Regions from separate parts of the Lysinibacillus sp. JNUCC-52 genome, predicted to be linked through region 2. Evidence: riboswitches for the same ligand, from Rfam matches in the RefSeq annotation. Region 2 holds a riboswitch; each other region holds the start of a gene.

The links. Region 2 has a riboswitch for thiamine pyrophosphate ahead of thiC (phosphomethylpyrimidine synthase ThiC). Riboswitches for the same ligand answer to the same signal wherever they lie in the genome.
Region 1: another riboswitch for thiamine pyrophosphate. It lies ahead of JNUCC52_RS02385 (ABC transporter substrate-binding protein); the one in region 2 lies ahead of thiC (phosphomethylpyrimidine synthase ThiC).
Region 3: another riboswitch for thiamine pyrophosphate. It lies ahead of thiT (energy-coupled thiamine transporter ThiT); the one in region 2 lies ahead of thiC (phosphomethylpyrimidine synthase ThiC).

What each region holds. Positions count from the first base shown of each region.
Region 1 covers NZ_CP065546.1:437,451-444,151, reverse strand. The annotation lists gene JNUCC52_RS02395 (response regulator transcription factor) at 1-382, shown strand, start outside; gene JNUCC52_RS02390 (sensor histidine kinase) at 379-1,377, shown strand; TPP riboswitch at 1,727-1,838, shown strand; gene JNUCC52_RS02385 (ABC transporter substrate-binding protein) at 2,035-3,030, shown strand; gene JNUCC52_RS02380 (thiamine-binding protein) at 3,030-3,323, shown strand; gene JNUCC52_RS02375 (ABC transporter permease) at 3,320-4,093, shown strand; gene JNUCC52_RS02370 (ABC transporter ATP-binding protein) at 4,068-4,817, shown strand; gene JNUCC52_RS02365 (TatD family hydrolase) at 4,807-5,556, shown strand; gene JNUCC52_RS02360 (ribosome rescue factor BrfA) at 5,579-5,767, opposite strand; gene JNUCC52_RS02355 (solute symporter family protein) at 5,868-6,701, opposite strand, start outside.
Region 2 covers NZ_CP065546.1:2,550,453-2,557,153, reverse strand. The annotation lists gene JNUCC52_RS12645 (hypothetical protein) at 1-1,073, opposite strand, end outside; gene JNUCC52_RS12640 (methyl-accepting chemotaxis protein) at 1,488-3,590, shown strand; gene JNUCC52_RS12635 (AEC family transporter) at 3,846-4,775, shown strand; TPP riboswitch at 4,823-4,937, shown strand; gene thiC (phosphomethylpyrimidine synthase ThiC) at 5,086-6,701, shown strand, end outside.
Region 3 covers NZ_CP065546.1:3,413,028-3,419,728, forward strand. The annotation lists gene JNUCC52_RS16825 (exonuclease SbcCD subunit D) at 1-1,117, shown strand, start outside; gene JNUCC52_RS16830 (AAA family ATPase) at 1,114-4,194, shown strand; gene JNUCC52_RS16835 (hypothetical protein) at 4,326-4,448, opposite strand; gene JNUCC52_RS16840 (magnetosome magnetite crystal formation protein family) at 4,480-4,812, opposite strand; TPP riboswitch at 4,941-5,048, shown strand; gene thiT (energy-coupled thiamine transporter ThiT) at 5,169-5,729, shown strand; gene map (type I methionyl aminopeptidase) at 5,975-6,701, shown strand, end outside.

The sequences.
Region 1 (6,701 bases), 2.1 Mb from region 2:
TTACATGGTGAAGCCATTTGATCCGAGGGAATTATTAATACGAATAAAAAATAGATTAGCTGCTTCTTACGGAATTCACAAACAAATACAGCATTTATCCATAGATGTTACTCATAAGCGTGTTGTTAATAATCAAAATAATAAAGAAGTCGAATTTACAGCCATTGAAAAGAAATTATTCTTTTACCTCTATGAAAACGCAGATTTTATTTTATCTAAAGAACAATTCATTGATTACCTTTGGCAGCTAGAAGATCGTAATCCCAATTTAATTAATGTGTATATTAAAAAGCTCCGCAACAAGATTGCCGATACAGATGGTGTGATTATTCAAAATGTATATGGAGAAGGGTATCGTATGAATACCCGTGTCAAACAATGAAACTAAAAAAGAAATATCAACTATTGCTATTATCGGTTATATTCAGTGTTCCTCTTTCTATTGTAGTGATTAATGTAATCGTAACCGTCATTTATAATTATTTTTCAAATGATACAGAAACCCAGTTTTTTGAGTCAAAAGCCTATCCAATAATGCTAGGTTTATTTATCGTCAGCTTTTTTACTTTGGCAATATTATTTTCCAAATCCATTAATTCATTAATTAAACGAATAAATGAATTAAAGCAAACCATTATGGAGTTGGCGAGTAATGACAAGAAGAGACTTCAAAAGATCTCTTACTCTAGAAATGATGAATTAGGGGATTTAACCAATGCAGTAAACCTTCTCATTGACAGGACGATATCGAAGGAAATTGAAATAATGCAACAAGAGCAAATGAAACTAGAACTTTTAACGCAGTTGCGCCATGATATTAATACGCCTTTGACAGCTATGCGCTTACAACTTTACACAATCGAAAATGATTTTTCACAACATCAGGATATTTTCAATTCTCTAAACGAACAAATAAACTATATTTCAAAATTATCCAATGAATATGACTTTGAGCGCTTATCTCGTGTTGATAATTCCTATATCATCATGGAAAAAGTAGACGTTCCAAAACTTATCAATACCATCATTTTAAAGTGGAATTTTTTATATAAAGTCAATCAAATCTCGATTGTGTTAAACGATTCCTCAACGAAATTCCTTTGGAAGAGTAATGAAATTTGGTTGCACAGATTATTTGATAATATCTTCCAAAATATTTTGCGTCATGCAGCATGCGATACATTGGAAATCACTTTGCAAAAAAACTTAATTATATTTAAAGATAATGGGGTTGGGTTTAATGTGGAGGAAAAGGGCACTGGCCTACGAATCATCGAAGATATTTGCCGAATGCTTGAACTACAGAGTACAATCCAATCTAACGAAAAAGGTACTCAAGTTACCATAAGTTATGCGCAACATTCAAACTTTTTGTAATGGCAACTCCAGAAAATTGAAAGCTTCCTAAAATTGTATTTGAGATCAACTTTATGTTTAACGTGGTAAATGCATAAATCATATAAAAATTGGGGGAGAGTACATGGATTCGGGTGCTTTTGTTTACACATTTTTCGATTGTTTTTTCGGAAGTGATATTTGTCCCAAAATACTATACTGCATAGCCTGCTACTTCAAACTCCATGCATAAAACCTTTTCTATTTGCAAAAGTCATGTCGCAGATTACTAGTATAGTCCAGTAAAAGCTCATTTTTTTCAATTACGAAAATTACTAGCTTGTCATTTTACGATACATATGGGTATAATAATCAACGAAAAGTTCATAAGTTAAGAATGTAGGGGGGCTGGAAGTTGCCAGCTGAGATTGCGTCCGTTTAGATGCTGACCCTTTGAACCTGATTTGGCTCGTACCAGCGTAGGGAACATCTATTCAAAAATAATCATTTACTATTTTTTGATACCGTTTGCAAACGTCTGGGATAACTCCCAGGCGTTTTTTGTTTAGGATTCATTATTCCACCTACAACTAGGAGTAATCAATCATAAGCACTGCAAATGGCCTTAGAATACCTTTTTTTCTGGTGTAAACATTCAATCATGAACACTTTCAAACTACTAGACTTGGAGGACACAGCATGAAAAAGTGGTTTTTCGTTCTTATTGCTGCATTAGTAACATTAGTTGGTTGTAGCGAAAAAGAGGACAAAGAAGAAACAAACTCATTAAAAAAGGTATCCGTTGTACTAGACTGGACACCTAATACAAATCATACAGGACTGTATGTGGCGAAAAAGCTGGGCTACTTTGAGGAGCAAGGCTTAGACGTGGACATTATTTTACCTGGTGATGCTGGTGCTGATCAGCTAGTTGCATCAGGCAAAGCACAGTTTGGCGTAAGCTATCAGGAAGGTATTACGCAAGCACGTGTACAGGGTGTACCACTTGTATCAATTGCCGCAATTATTCAGCATAATACATCTGGCTTTGCTTCGATTGCTTCAAAGGGCATTACATCTCCTAAGGACTATGAAGGAAAAACGTATGGTGGCTGGGGAAGCCCAATAGAACAAGCTGTTTTACAATCACTTATGCAAAAAGAACAGGCGGATATCAAAAAATTAGATATTGTTAATGCAGGAGATTTAGACTTTTTCACCATGATGCAAAAGGATATTGATTTTGCCTGGATCTATTATGCGTGGACAGGGATTGAGGCGGAGCTACGTGGGGAAACATTAAACATGCAGTATTTAACAGACTATAGTGAGCAACTTGATTATTATACACCTGTTTTAGCTACGAATGAAAAGATGATTAAGGATAATCCTGATGTGGTAAAGGCATTTGTAGCTGCAACGACAAAAGGCTATGAGTATGCCATTGAGCATCCTAGTGAAGCGGCTGATATTTTACTTGAAGCGGTACCTGATTTAGATAAAGCACTTGTGCATAAAAGTCAAGAATGGCTAGCAAATAAATATCAAGATGATGCAGCGCAATGGGGCGAACAAAAATTAGCAGTTTGGGAAAACTATGCGGAATGGATGACGAAAAACAACGTCTTAGAAGGAAAATTTAATGCAGAGCAAGCATTTACAAATGATTTCTTACCAACGAAAGGAGCAAACTAATGGCTAATTCATTAATCAGTGTACAAATTATACCGAAAACAGAAAAATATGAGGATGTCATCCCTTTCGTGGATGCGGCAATTGCAATTATCGATGCTGCAGGTGTGCGCTATGAGGTGCAGCCACTAGAAACGACTATGGAGGGCGAACTGTCTACCTTACTCCAAATTATTGAACTGATGAATCAAAAAATGATTGACTTAGGTGCTATTAATGTAATTACACAAGTAAAAATTTTATATCAGCCAACTGGCATTACAATGGGGACGTTGACGGAGAAATATCGAGGATGAAACAAGTAGTAACGAAAGGAAGGTCGATTATTTTTATCGCCTTCTTATTAGTCATCTGGGAAGTCATTATTCGTTTTGCTGAAATCCCACATTGGCTATTGCCAGCGCCGAGTGCCATTGTTATGGAGGGTATGCACTCTTACCAAACGTTTCTTCCCCATGTTTTCGCTACTATACAGCTTGCTGTGATAGGTCTTGCTATTGGTGTGCTTTGTGGCTTGAGTGTTGCGGTGTTATTACATCGCTCAAATACAATGCGGGCATTCTTATATCCGATTTTAATAGTTTCGCAAAATGTGCCAGTGCTCGTTTTAGCGCCATTATTAATTATTTGGTTTGGCTTTGGGCTGTTACCAAAGCTAATTATTATTTGTCTCGTTTGCTTTTTTCCAATCGTTATTGCGGCAATGGATGGCTTTCGTCAAACGTCACCAGAGCTTAAGCATTATTTTGCGATGATTGGTGCTACAAAACGTCAAACGTTTTGGAAATTAGAATGGCCATTTGCCTATCCATCTATATTTTCAGGTATTAAAATTGCAGCGACATATAGTGTGATGGGGGCTGTCATCGCGGAATGGCTTGGTGCGAAAAAGGGGATTGGTGTTTATATGACACTTGCTCAATCATCGTTTCGAACGGATCGTGTATTTGTAGCGATATTTGCGATAGTTTTGTTAAGTTTATTGTTATTTAGTGTTATACGTTTCGTCGAAAAGATTACTGTAAAGGGGAGAGGATTACATGCTGGACATTCAAGACATTTCTAAATCCTTTGGCGCGCTTGAAGTAGTGAAAAACCTATCCTTTACGGTAAGGGAGGGCGAATTTGTAGCGATCATTGGTCCTTCAGGTAGTGGGAAAAGTACGCTTTTTCAATTAATAGGCGGTATATCACCCTTAAATCAAGGAGCTATTTTGTTAAATGGAGAAAACATTCAGCAAAAACCAGGCGCCATCGGCTACATGCCACAGCAACCTAGCTTATTACCTTGGCGGACAATTTTGGAAAATGTCACGATTGTCGAAGAATTACATCATCGACCTAATATAGAGATTGCAAGAAAGTGGTTAGAAAAGGTTGGCCTAGCTTCTTTTGAAAATGCTTATCCCCATGCTTTATCAGGAGGCATGCAGCAGCGTGTATCCTTTCTGCGAGCAATCGTCAGTGAGAAACCGATACTATGCCTAGATGAGCCGTTCTCAGCTCTAGACGAGTTTACAAGACTAGAAATGCAAGCATGGTTGTTATCGATTTGGGAGGAACATAAAAAATCTATTTTGTTCGTTACACATAGTATTGAAGAAGCGTTATTTTTAGCTGATCGGATAATCGTATTAACAAAACGTCCAGCTACGATCAAGGAGGAAATCATTGTTCCGTTTGCACGACCACGCTCTGAAGAAATTCGCCATTGTGTACAATTTACTCAATTAAAACAACAACTTTTCCATTACTTAAAAGAAGAAAAGGACGATGCGTATGTTGATTGATGCACATATCCATTTAGATCAGTATAAGGAAGAAGAAGTGCCTCTACTGCTTGATGAAGCACAATATGTCATTGCAGTGAGCACGGACTTGCAATCGTGTGAGAAAACGCTGAAATTATCGAAAACCTATGCAAAGGTAAAGCCAGCATATGGTTTTCATCCTGAACAATCTTTGCCGAGTGACAGAGATAGAAAAGCTTTATTTGATTGGTTACAGCTTCATGCTAGTGACATGATTGCTGTTGGAGAGGTCGGGTTACCTTATTATCGTAGACAAGAAAAAGAGATCGATGAGAGACCTTATATTGATTTATTAGAGCAGTTTGTTAAGTTCGCAAAAGAGTTTCACAAACCGATTGTGTTACATGCTGTCTATGAGGATGCTTTAATCGCGTGTGATTTACTTGAACGATATGGTGTGACAAAAGCACATTTTCATTGGTTTAAGGGAAGTGAAGAGGCGATTGTGCGTATGATACATAATGGCTATTTTATTTCGATTACACCTGATTGTGTTTATGAAGCAGAAATCCAAGCATTGATTAAAAGATATCCATTAGAACTGATGATGGTGGAAACGGATGGACCGTGGCCTTTTGAAGGGCATTTTGATAAAAAGCTTACATCGCCCTATATGATGTCTAATACAATTGAAGTCATTGCAATGATTAAAGGCTTAACAACGCAGGAAGCGGCAAAAATTGTAACAGAAAATACAAAGAAATTTTATAGTTTATAGTGATAATACAAAACAGCCACATTTAGAGAGAGTCATCGTCTCCATGTGGCTGTTTCCTATGTTTCGTTCTAATATGTTCTAATGTTGCACGCTTCGTCTTTGTCACGCGCTCATGCGTACTAAAAGGGGAAGTTTGACGTTTTTTCTCCACATCCTTACCTTGTGTACGTTTTAAATGCATACGTTTCTTTTTAGCTCTAGATAATGCCATGATAATCCCTCCATTTCACATTACCAATATATTACCGAAAAAGGGGACAAAAGTAAAACCCCGTAAGCTAATGGCCTACGAGGATTTTTTAGTCATAATATTAGTGAGATACGTCTTGTACTGAAATACCAGTGTTTGCTTTTACATCAACTTCACGGTATTTCGCGTCATCAGTTTCTTTAGATAATAAAGTTCCGATGAATCCACCAAGGAAACCGAGTGGCACAGAGATAAGTGCTGGGTTTGTTAACATAATTAACGGTTCACCAACAAAAATAGCTTTGCCTTCAACTGGATTCCAAATGTTTGGAGAAACTGCTACAAGTACTAAAGCGGAAATTAAACCTGTTAACATCGCTGTCACTGCACCAGCAGTATTAAAGCGTTTCCAATAAATTGTGTAAATAATTACTGGTAAGTTTGCAGAACCTGCAATACAGAATGCAAGCGATACTAGGAACGCAACGTTTAATGTTTGAGCACCAAGAGCAAGAAGGATTGACACGATAGAGATCGTGATAGAACCAATACGAGCCGCAAATACTTGCTCTTTTTCTGTAATTTTACCTTTTTTAATGATTTGACCATAAATATCATGTGATAGGGCAGATGCACCAGAAAGTACAAGACCTGCTACTACCGCTAAGATTGTTGCGAATGCTACCGCACAAACGAATGAGAACAGAATATCGCCACCAAGTGCTTCTGCAAGTAGTGGAGCAGCCATGTTACCAGCCGCGTTAGCAGCAATAATATCTTCTTTACCAACGAATGCAGCTGCACCGAATCCTAAGAAGATTGTTAAAACGTAGAAAATACCTACAATCCAAGTTGCCCATATTACTGAAGAACGAGCTGTTTTTGCGTCTTTTACTGTGAAGAAACGCATTAAAATATGTGGAAGACCCGCAGTACCTAATACAAGTGCGATTAA
Region 2 (6,701 bases):
ATTACGCCAAAATCCTCATTAACAAGCGTATTCAATGGTGGGATGATGACCGCCATATTCGCTTTCGTTGTTAATACAAAGCGTTCATTGTCATTTTCAGAATCAGCGACATTGATTTTTGCTTTATATGTGTTTCGACTTTTCGACATTAGCGTATTTTTACCTGGTATTGCGGCTGAGTCTGATAATTCGGGTGTTTTGATTGTGTTGTCGCCTTTAGCTGGTAGCTTATACTTTCCTTTTACATAGTCTACTAATATCCACACATTTGGCACTAGCTGTTGTTGTACAGGTGTCAATGCTTCGAAGGCTGTTTTTACTGCTTGTACATCGTGCGTCGTAGATGTTTTTGGTGATAAAGCTGCAATGGCATTTTCGACTTCTTTGGCAGCGCTTTTATCCATCGTAACGACGTGTTCAGCATCTAGTAAAAGCTGTTCAATACCTGTAGGCAAAGAAACGTTTGAGAATTTTCTTAATGCATTATACTCTGCTCGAGCTTCAGCTACATCTTTATGGAAGCTAAGACGAGAGGAATTTAATAGTTGAATTTTATTTACAACTTTATCAATTGAAGTATTTGGTGTAATCGATGACGTCAATATTCTTTGTGTTTCAGCGCTGACAAAAGTTTTTTGGGCAGCATTCAACGTGTTGTACCAATCTCTCGTTTCAATAACATTTTGATAATAGTTAACAGAAGTAGAGTCGACAGATGCCAATTTTTCTTCGATTTGTGCGGCTAGTCTACGATAATTTACTCTTGTTTGTTGATGATTTGATAGAGTCGAGTAATTTGTAACATATTGTTTTTCAGTTTCTGTTAAAGCATTGTAGGCTTTAATTGCCGCCTCTAAGTAAGCCTGAAACGCAAATGATGTATCATTAATGTTCGAAATAAGCTGTATAACATTCTGCACATTGGAATTATAGTAATAATTATTATTGTATATGTATGCCGTCTTTGCATGTGTCGAAGTATCGGCAGCCGATGCAGACGTTATAGGTGTAGTATAAATAAGGGATGGAACGGCTACTAGAGCAAGCAAGGCTAGGCTTTTTTTATGTTTCATACGGGCAAACCTCCTATTTTAATAATATTAATTTTATCATAGCTTAAGGATTTTTTATGCATATTTTAGGTTAATAGGTAAAAAGGTTGTTCGTTTTTTATAACGTACTATATCATAAATACTAAAGGGAGAGTTGCCGAAACTGTTGGAGTTATAAAGAGAGCAGGTATTATCTTAGATATATAAGCTTTTATCTATAGGCATTTAGAATGTAGTTATTCCAAATGCCTATAGAAGTTTAACGAATAGAATAATAACAAAATTTAGTATAAATGGATGTATGTATCAATTTATTGTCTAAAAATAGTGAATTTTAATAGAAAATTTTAATTGTCTTGGTAAAATAAGATTGTTTTTTGTTGTGAAACATAGGTCCATACATTATTATTGTTTAATGAAAATGGAGGTGTTGGCATGAAAAAATCCAAAAGTATAGCTTTAAAACTCTCATCTTTAATAATAGGGTTATTTATCGTGTTATTTATTGCTTATACATTGGTAACAAGTATGATTCTTTATAATCAGAGTATACATGATTCAGAAGACGCAACGCTGCAAAATGCAGAACTATCAGCAGCAAATATGAGCGAGCGGTTTAAGAAAGTAAATGATACATTACAAACGACAAAACGAATTGTTCAAACAATGCAAGGCAAGGGTGAACTATCGACAGAGGATGTAATGGATATATTACAAAATAACCTAGACGACAATAAGGATTTACTAGGTGTAGGGGCTATTTTAGAAAATAACACAGTGAAAATTGCGCCAACTGTAGATACTGCTTTAGTTGACCAACAAAATCGCTTTATACCTTATTTAACAAGAGGGAAAGACCAAACTATTATTAATCCTGTAGTTGGGCTTGATGAAAAAAATGGTGCTGAATGGTATCGAATCCCAAAAGAAGAAGGTCGTGCGATTTTAACGGAACCGTATGAATTTAATGTAAATGGTAATACCATTTCAATGACGACTATTGCAGTACCACTAGTTAATAGTAAAGGTACATATTTCGGTGTTTTATCGGCCACTTTATCTATCGATTTTTTAAAGGAATTAGCCAATTCTATTGAGCCTGAAGGTGGTTACGCAGGCATAATTACAGATCAAGGTATGTTAACAGTTAATAGTATTAACGAAAAGTTAGATGGGACCAATATGCAGGACGCTATTGATTGGAAAACTGTTAAACAGTCCATGGACAATGGTGTAGCAGATAGTCTTTATGTAGATTCCAAGCAACTTGGCGAAAAATCATATAACGCCTTTGCTCCAATGAAGTTAGAAAATATCGATGAAGTATGGACCGTACAATTAGTTTTACCTAAAACGAAAATATTAGAAACGTATAATAAAGTTCTCATCGTTACGATTGTAGCTGCAATAATTATGGTTGTTTTAATGGCTGCTGCCAGTGCGATGTTTATCTTTAAACAGTTAAAGCCTTTGAAAGTTTTACGAGCATCCATTGAAACGGCTGCAGAAGGCGATTTAACGAAAAAAATAGACGAAAAATATATCAAATCAGATGAAATTGGTGCTGTTGCATTAGCCTATAATAATATGCTGGACAAAACGAATGATGCTATACATACAGTGCTAAATTCTTCTACAATACTTAATCAATCATCACATAATGTGAATGAAGCATTTAATGAAATTGTCGCCTCTAATCAGGAAGTATCTGTAGCTATCAATGAAATTGCGCAAGGTGCTTCGAAACAATCAGAGGATACGGAAGAAACGAATTATCGAATGATTGATTTATCTGAGCAAATTGACGCAATAACAATGCTTTCCAAGCAAATGGATGCACTGTCGATAAAAACAAAAGCTTCTACAGAGCAGGGCATGAAAGAAGTTGAAAGTTTACGTGACCGAAATGCTGAAACGAACGAAATGAATGTCCGCATTCAAGGTCAGATGGAATCCTTATCTAGTAACATCAGAAATATCAACCAAATTATTGTCTCTATTCAAGGAATAACGGAGCAAACTAACTTATTAGCATTAAATGCAAGTATTGAGGCTGCTCGTGCGGGAGAGCATGGAAAAGGCTTTGCAGTTGTAGCAGAAGAAGTTCGTAAACTAGCGGAACAGTCTAAAAACGAAACAGAGATTATTAAGAAAACTGTAACTAGCATTCTAGAAGACGCAAATCAAACAGTGTCTGTTATCGCTTCAAATGCAGATTTAATGCAAGCTCAAAATGAATCAGTGCAAAATACAGAGCTAGCTTTTAAAGATAATAATGAGCTTTCTCATTCTATTGCAACGTCAATTAATGAGTTATTATCAAACCTTTCACAAATGCTAGAGCAAAAAGATCAGGCAATTACAGCAATTCAAAGTATTTCTGCCGTTTCAGAGGAAACTGCGGCTTCTGCAGAGCAAGTAAGTGCATCTGCTGTGGATCAACAGGCAGAAATGCAAAAGGTTGCAGAATCTATTAATAATATGAACCAAATCTCTAAAGAACTACAAGAAGTCGTGAACCGATTTAAACTTGCTTAATGATTTTTAAATTGTAGTAGGTAGTAGGAATCGCCGATAAAATCATGGAAATCGCCGATGACCTTTGCTGAATCGCCGATACCCTGTGGGAAATCGCCGATAAAACTTCTTTAATATCCTTTGTAGATAAGTTGAGATTGAGGCTGTCCTTTTCTAAGGACAGCCTCTTTTTATAGCAACAGCTTGAGCCGAGAGTGGCATTGACCTAGTTTGCGAACAGTTTTACTATAGAAAGATGAAAGGGGGTCGCCTCACATGATGTATCTCGGTATGATTTTCTTTAAAATTGTTGCACCTATTTTGGTGTTGCTTGTACTTGGTGCGTTTTTACAAAAGAAATTTCAATTTAACTTAAAAGCACTATCTCAGCTTATTACATATTGTTTTATGCCAGCAGCTGTGTTTGTAAATTTATATGAAACAAGTGTGGAACTATCGGTGCTAGGTGAAGTGGCGCTATTTATTGTGCTTTTTATTGGGAGTCAGATGTTGCTTGGTCATTTTATAGCGAAGGGACTAGGCTTAAAGAAAACCGAGGCAGCTGTATTTAAAAATAGTGTTGTCCTTATTAACTCTGGCAACTATGGTATTCCAGTGGCACAAATGATTTTTGTGACACAACCAATTGGGGTGGCAATTCAAGTTATTCTCGTTATTTTTCAAAATGTAACGACCTATACATATGGTTTATATAATTTAATTTCTTCAACAAAGTCAGGCATGGCCATTGTGAAGGACTTTCTAAAAATGCCGATTATTCATGCGCTCATTATAGGTGTAGCAATGAATTTCTTTAATATTGGCATTCCCCAATTTATTCGTATTCCAATTGACCACGTTGCTGATGGATTTATCGCTGTTGCTCTTATTACGCTTGGTGCACAGCTATCTCAGCTTGAAATTAAATCAATGTTCAATAAAACTGTGTTTGTCAGCTGTTTTACACGTTTAGTAGTAGGACCTGCCGTTGCATTACTTATAATTTTTGTTCTCGGCTTAGAGGGTGTTGTGGCCCAATCGCTCTTTATTGCAAGTGCATTCCCAACGTCGCGTAATAGCTCGAGTTTAGCGCTTGAATATGATTTAGGGTCAGAAACCGCTGCACAAACAGTGCTTTTTTCGACGATTGTTAGCTGTATTACAGTAACAATTGTAATTTATTTGGCAGAAATGCTTTTTACTTAATGACTTCCATCTATTAGGAATATCTGTTACACTAGCATCAAACTGAATAGCTTAACTAGGGGAGTCCGATGAGTCGGGCTGAGAGGGAAACACATTGAGGTTTCTTGACCCTTTGGACCTGATCTGGCTCATACCAGCGTGGGAAAGTTAATGAACTTCGCACTCCTTATACTTTGCGATAAATGTAACCTTACATGTACAGCCGGATCCAATATTTTTTGGATTCGGCTTTTTGTTTGTAATGCTACTTGTTGGAGTGGGCTAGATTCGGTCCTTTTCATAATTTACGAAAAAGGGAGCGGAATAGTAAATGACAACAGTTAGCGAAAAAAACATGAACATTATGACAAGCTTTGACGGGAGTAAAAAAGTATATGTAGAAGGAACACGATCAGATATTTTAGTGCCAATGCGTGAAATTAAGCTAAGCCCCACAACAGGGAGCTTTGGTGAAGAGGAGAATGCACCAGTAAGGGTATATGATACGAGTGGCCCTTATACAGATCCTACTTACAAAGTGGATATAACAAAAGGTTTGCCAGCTTTGCGTAGTGCGTGGATTAAAGAACGGGGCGATGTAGAGGAATACGAGGGACGTACCATTAAGCCTGAGGATAATGGTTTCCGCAATGCTGATGACCCGCGCATAAAGGAAAATGTTTTTCCGAACCTTTCTCACAAACCTTTACGTGCGAAAAAAGGCCGCAATGTGACTCAACTGCATTATGCAAGACAAGGAATTATTACTCCAGAAATGGAATTTGTGGCGATTCGTGAAAATTTAAAACCTGAATTTGTTCGTGCGGAAATTGCTGCGGGCCGTGCTATCATGCCATCTAATATCAATCATCCAGAGGCAGAACCGATGATTATCGGTCGTAACTTCCATGTAAAAATTAACGCTAATATTGGGAATTCAGCAGTAACCTCATCCATCGCTGAGGAAGTTGAAAAAATGACATGGGCAACACGATGGGGTGCTGATAATATTATGGATTTATCTACTGGTAAGCACATTCATACAACTCGTGAATGGATTATTCGGAATGCCGCTGTGCCTGTTGGAACAGTACCCATTTATCAGGCGCTTGAAAAGGTAAATGGCGTTGCCGAGGATTTAACGTGGGAGGTGTATCGGGACACGCTAATCGAGCAGGCTGAACAAGGGGTTGATTACTTCACGATTCACGCAGGTGTGTTGCTGCGCTATGTACCGCTTACAGCTAATCGTGTAACGGGCATTGTATCGCGGGGAGGCTCAATTATGGCACAGTGGTGTCTATTCCATCATCAAGAAAACTTCTTATATACTCATTTTGAAGAGATTTGTGACATTATGAAAACATATGATGTAGCCTTTTCATTAGGGGATGGTTTACGACCTGGCTCAATTGCAGATGCCAATGACGAGGCGCAGTTCGCAGAGCTTGAAACGCTAGGGGAGTTAACGCAAATTGCGTGGAAGCACGATGTACAAGTGATGGTAGAGGGACCTGGGCATGTGCCAATGCATCTTATTAAGGAAAATATGGACAAGCAATTGGAAGTTTGTAAAGAAGCACCGTTTTATACATTGGGTCCTCTCACAACAGATATTGCGCCTGGCTATGATCACATTACGTCAGCAATTGGTGCGGCAATGATTGGCTGGTTTGGAACAGCCATGCTGTGCTATGTAACACCGAAGGAACATTTAGGGTTACCAAATCGAGAAGATGTCCGTGTAGGTGTAATCACATATAAAATTGCCGCACATGCTGCGGACTTGGCTAAAGGACATCCTGGTGCCCAGCAGCGAGATGACGCTCTTTCAAAGGCTCGCTTTGAGTTTCGTTGGCGCGATCAGTTTAATTTATCGTTAGATCCAGAGCGAGCTGTAGAATATCATGATGAAACATTACCAGCAGAAGGAGCGAAAACGGCACA
Region 3 (6,701 bases), 860 kb from region 2:
TGTACAAGGGATGTATATGACTGAGGACCAACGCTATATTTTACAACAATTTTTGCAAGCCATTGACGATGAAAAGCCGGATGCAATTATTGTAGCAGGCGATTTATATGATCGCTCAATGCCACCTGTAGAGGCGGTTAATTTACTAAATGATGTTTTAGCAGAAATTGTACTAGAAAAGAAAATTCCTGTGTTAGCAGTCGCTGGAAATCATGATAGTGCAGGTCGATTAAATTTTGGTAGTCGTGTTATGCGTGATAGTGGATTACATATAGTAGGTCAGTTCACAAAAGAACATTCGCCTATTGTACTAAACGACGCGTTCGGTGAGGTGCATTTTCATCTTGTACCGTTTGCAGAGCCAGCCTCCGTCCGTACTATTTTAGAAGATGATACGATTCAATCACATCAAGATGCGATGCAAAAAATTATCGCACATATTAAACAAACGATGGATACAACAAAGCGGAATGTATTTATTGGACATGCCTTTGTCACGAAATACGGCTATGAGGAAGAAAACACGAGTGATTCAGAACGCCCACTCTCTATAGGTGGTTCTGATTGCGTCGATGCAGCGCTATTTAAACATTTCAACTATACGGCACTGGGACATCTTCATAAAGCCCATTTTGTATTGAATGAATCGATTCGATATGCAGGTTCGCCATTAAAGTACTCGTTGTCTGAACATCTACATGAAAAAGGCTTTTTAATTGTAGATTTAGATGCAAGTGGGCACGTTGAAGTCACTAAACAAAAATTAGTGCCTAGACGTGATCTACGAGTGGTAGAGGGCTCAATGGACGATTTATTAAAACGACCACCATGCGAAGACTATGTTTTTGTACGTTTAACAGATACGACGCCAGTTGCTTCACCGATGGAGCGAATTCGTACTGTATTTCCACATGCGATGCATATTGAACGAAAGGCGTCTCGCATGCAAGAAGACCGTGGAATACAAGCAATTGATATAGAAAAAGTAGAGGATATTGATTTATTCCGTGGCTTTTATGCTGATATTTTGGGTGAACAGCCCGATGCAGATACTGAGCGTCTATTTATAGAAATGTTACAGGAATTATTAGAAGAGGAACGGGAGGCAGTGCGATGAAACCACTTAAGTTAACGATTACTGCTTTCGGACCTTATAAACATACAGAGGTTATTGATTTCCAACAGCTTGGTGAGTATCGGTTATTTGCTATATCAGGAAAAACGGGTGCTGGCAAAACGACAATCTTTGATGCCATTTGTTATGCACTCTATGGATCAGGGAGCGGAGAGGACCGTCAGGATACAGCAATGCTTCGAAGCGGTTTTGCTGCAGATGATGTATATACTTCAGTAGAATTAGTTTTTGAAATGAGAGGTAAAGTCTATCAAATTGTACGGCAGCCTGGTCATATTAAAGCAAAAAATAAAAGCGTTACAGGTAAAAAAGTTGAGTTAGCAGAAATGAAGGACGGTAAACTTGACTTTAGTATTGTAGAGAAGCAGCAAACAAATGAAGTAGATAAAAAGTTGTTGGAAATTATAGGGCTAACAAAAGATCAATTTAGTCAAATTGTAATGTTGCCTCAAGGAGAGTTTCGCAAACTTTTAACATCAGACTCTACCAATAAAGAAGTCATTTTACGTAAAATATTTAAAACAGATCGTTTCAGTGCGATGACTAAAAAGCTGGATATAAAAAGGAAAGAAGCAGAAAAGGATTTAGAACATGCCCAGCAATTAAAAGAGCACTTACTGGGGCAAATTGCAGGCGTTTTACCAGAGCGACCATCAACACTGTTTACTTGTATAAACAATAATACAGACAATATGCATCAGCTAAAAAATGCTCTAGAAGAGGAGCAATTCTATTATAATGCTAGTATTCGAACGGAACAAATGCGCTATGAAGAAGCTTATGCAAATCATCAAAAAGAACAAGAATATTACAGTATGGCAAAAGCGCTTAACGAACAATTTGATCAACAGGCACAACGACAAGCACGTTTGCAATTGCTGATGCAGCAACGAGAAAAATATACTTCGATGGAACAAGAAATACAGTTAGCGGAGCAAGCAAATCGTCTCATTATGCTCGAACAACAGTGTGTGGACTTGCGGACAGAACAAAATCGTAAAGAACAGCTTTATCAGCAGGCTACAATTAATCATCACAATGCAGTAGAACAGCTAAAGAAAGTGCAACAATTGTATACAGAGGAAGAAGCAAAAGAGCCAGAGCGTCAGCACATTTTGCAACAGGAAATAGAGCTACTAGCGTTGGTGCCGAAATTTGAAGCATTTGAAAGTACTCAGCAAAATTTGGGGATAATTGAACAGCTTGTTGAAAGTTCAAAACGTGCAGTAGCTGATAATCTTGCTATTTTAGAAAAAGAACAGATGCTAGTTCGGCAATTAACCGCAACAATTGAGCAATATGAAAAGCAGATGGAACCTTATGCAGGCTATTTAGAACAGCTTCCTATACTTAAAGAACAAGTAACACTATTAGCTCAAATTGAAAAATATGAGCGAGCGTGTAAGGAAGCTGAGCGAGCTATGAATAATGCCCATGAGCAATACCAAGGAAGTAAGCAAGCGCTTCAAACAAAAGAGCAACAATGGATTACGGGACAGGCTAGCATATTAGCAGCTAAGTTGAAGGACGGAGATCCATGCCCTGTTTGCGGTAGTACAACACATCAACTCACACATAGAGAACCGTTAGAAGTAGTAGATGAAGCAGAGCTAGAATCTTTACGAACGATGACCAATGCAATGGAGCGTAAATATTTGGAGCAAGATGCGACGTTAAAAACAACTAAACAACTGCTTCAAGAGGCAACAGAGCAATTAAATGCTTATCATATTTCAATAGATAATCGATTAGAACTGACATCTTCTTTACATTTTATTGAACAACAAGTTACAGTTTTAAAAATAGTGAAGGATCAACTGTCTGTCGCACGAACTAAGCTAAAGGGACAACACGAAAAAAATGAACAGCTTCAACAAAAACAACTACAATTAGAGCAACATTTTGCAGAGCAGTCGAAAGAGTTAATAAAACAGCAAGCGATTGTAGAAGAACAGCAAAAGCAAATTCCGAAACACATACAGTCATTACAAGCGTTAAAACAAACGATTGCAGATGTAGGTTCGCAAAAAATGGCGTTACAGTCAGCTTGGAACGCGATTCAGCAAAATTTACAGGCGACTAAGGAAGCAACAAATAAGGCTTCTATGACAGAAGAACTTGCAAAAACAGCCTATGAGGAATTGCTAAATAAACTGAATGAAAAGCGTGAACAGTTTTTAGTAAGCATGAAAGATGTGGGGTTTGCAGCCTATGAAGAATACGCTGCTGCAAAGCGAAGTGATAGTGAAATCGAAGACTTACGGAAAGCATGTCGTGATTATGCCTTACAATCACATTCCTTACAGCAACAAATTGCAGATGGAGCAAAGCATCTTGAAGGAAAAGAAAAGCAAAATCTAGAGGAATTAGAGGAAAAGCTTGAGATGCTCCGTGCCACATATGAGGAAGCATTTAAAACTTTGCAACAGACGCAAAGCTATGCAAAGGCATGTGCTGATTTTATTGTTAAAGTAGAGGATACTGCAAAGGAAATACGTGTACTTGAACAAGAGGCAGGACGTGTAAAAGAGCTTTACACAGTGTTGAATGGCCAAAATCCGAAAAAACTTTCCTTTGAGCGATATATTCAAATTAATTATTTAGATAAAATCACTGCAGCAGCAAATATCCGATTATTCCACTTATCCAATGGACAGTTTGAATTGCGCCGTTCAGATCGATTAGAGAAGCATGCGAAGCAAAGTGGACTTGGCTTGGATGTCTATGATGCGTACACAGACCAATTAAGAGATGTTAAAACATTATCAGGTGGGGAGAAGTTTAATGCATCATTAAGTCTTGCATTAGGTATGGCGGATGTAATTCAAAGCTTCCAAGGTAATATTCGTATCGAAACAATGTTTATCGACGAGGGCTTCGGTTCATTAGATGAGGAAGCGTTAAATAAAGCAATTGACACGCTAATTGATTTACAAGACTCTGGAAGAATGATTGGCGTTATTTCACATGTAGCTGAGTTGAAAGCTGCAATGCCTGCAGTATTACACGTCGAAAAAACGTTGAGCGGACATAGCACAACCCATTTTGAAGTAAAATAAGTGCCAGGCACTCAAACAATTCTTAAATAATTTATAGATAACATAGTAAAAACCCACGAAGACTCCTGCGGCTTACATTGTGCCTGCTGGAAAGCGATGTGGGTTTTTACGTTATAGGAGCCCATTGGCTATTATTTTTTGTGTGTCGTTACGTTAGGTGTTGTTCCTTTTTTTGCTGCGACCACTTTTTTGACAATCGGAATAACGATGGGCGCTAATTTTATTGCAGTTTTAACTACCTTCGATACTTTCATGAATACGACAGCTCCTTCATACTAAAAATTTTTAACGAATAACTCGTACAGCTTGAACAATATTCCAAATGACAATGCCTAATGAAACGAGTAAATAAATGCCAAAAGATACAAACCATATGATAATAAATGTATTCCCATTAGAAGAAGGATCAAACGTGTTCAATGATATTGTAGAAAATACAAAGACGATAAAGAAAATGATACCGAAGATAAATGGTATTAAGTGAGATATAAGTGCTCTAATGGAATGTCTCTTGACATCACTATCTTTTGATACAAAATAAACGATTACTGGAACGATAAATGGTGCAAAAAAAATACTGAGATAACTAAAGGCAGATAAAATTTTTTGATTCTCCATAGTAGTCCCTCCTTTTAAATTATTTACGCATAGAAAACGCGAAAGTTTCAAAAAAATTAATGTGGAAAAGGTTGTAATTGCATAAGGGTTTACGTACAATGAGGATGTTCAACAAAATAATAAGATGTAACGACCACAAGGGGAGCTGATGATGTCAGCTGAGACTGGGCACGTAATGCCTTTACTCTTCGAACCTGTAAGTTAACGCTTGCGTAGGGATGTGGATAGAAACCGACACTTTTACGATGTGAGGCTCTGTCCTGGCATCGTTTTTTTATGCCAGTTGACATGCATATCAAAAAGATTTCTATTCCTGCTCTTGTATCCTACATCGGAACAAAGGAGAGAATAATAAAATGGACAAAAAAAGATTACTCATGCTGATGGAAATTGCAATTTTTGCAGCGCTAGGACTTGTACTCGATCAAGTTTCTTTTAAAGTATGGGCGCAAGGTGGCTCCGTAAGCCTAGTAATGATACCAATCATCTTAATGGCATTACGTTGGGGGCTCTTAGCTGGACTAACAACAGGTTTACTAATTGGAGTTATGCAAACGATGTTTGGCGCTTATATTGTGCATTGGCTACAAGGCTTACTAGATTACGGTGTAGCATTTACGGTCGTTGGTTTAGCGGCAGTAGTACGTGGACCTATATTTAAAGCGACAGCCGCTTTGAACAAAAAGAAAATGGCCCTTTACATTGTAATCGGTACAGTATTAGCAGGTTTCCTACGTTATTTAGCCCATACAATTGCAGGGGCTGTATTTTTTGCAGAATATGCAGGCGAGCAAAACGCATGGATTTATTCAATCATATACAATGGAACATACATGCTTCCAGCAACAATATTAACAGCGATCGTTGGTGTGATATTATTTACAGCTGCACCCCAATTAATGCAACGAAAATCATAAACACGATAAGACTGTCCCAAAAGTGAAAATAGTATGCTAAGTGTAACTTAGTGTGCTATTTTTTTTATATTTCAAGACAATTGGGTCGCTGTTGTTAGTACCAGAACTTCTAAAAGGGTCTGTTTTTTACTTGTCTGGTACTTATGAAATAATGTTAGCATAGAATAATTAAAGCGTTTGGCGTTATGGACATATAAAGTTATGTTATATTAATGAATAGATATTAGATGAAAGGGACGTTATAAATGATTGTAAAAACGCAAGAAGAAATTGAAGCCTTTAAAAAAATTGGTCGCATTTGTGCAGAAATTCGTGAGGCAATGAAAGTAGCTACAAAACCTGGTGTGACAACACTTGAATTAGATGAAATTGCAGGCCGTATGTTTGCTGAAGCAGGAGCTATTTCTGGTCCTAAAGGTGAATATGATTTCCCAGGATACACATGTATTAGTGTGAATGAGGAAGTTGCCCATGGTATTCCAGGACAACGAGTTATTAAAGAAGGGGATATTGTCAATATTGACGTATCAGGTTCTCTAAATGGCTATTTTGCAGATACAGGTATTTCATTTGTAGTAGGTGAAGGGTACGAAGATAAGGAAAAACTTTGCCGCGTAGCAAAAAGTGCCTTTGACCGCGCTATGACAAAAGTAAAAGCTGGTTCTAAATTAAACCAAATTGGGAAAGCTGTAGAGCGTGAAGCTTATGCAAACGATTTAACTGTCATTATGAATTTAACAGGTCATGGTTTAGGGCGTTCATTGCATGATGAGCCAAACCATATTTTAAATTATTACGATGCTTGGGATTCAACAATTATGAAAGAAGGAATGGTGCTAGCTGTTGAGCCGTTTATATCAGCGAAGGCAGAACATATTGTTGAAGCTGGTGATGGCTGGACATTCGTTACACCTGACAAATCATTAGTTGCCCAAATTGAGCATTCTATTATTGTTACAAAAGACAAACCAA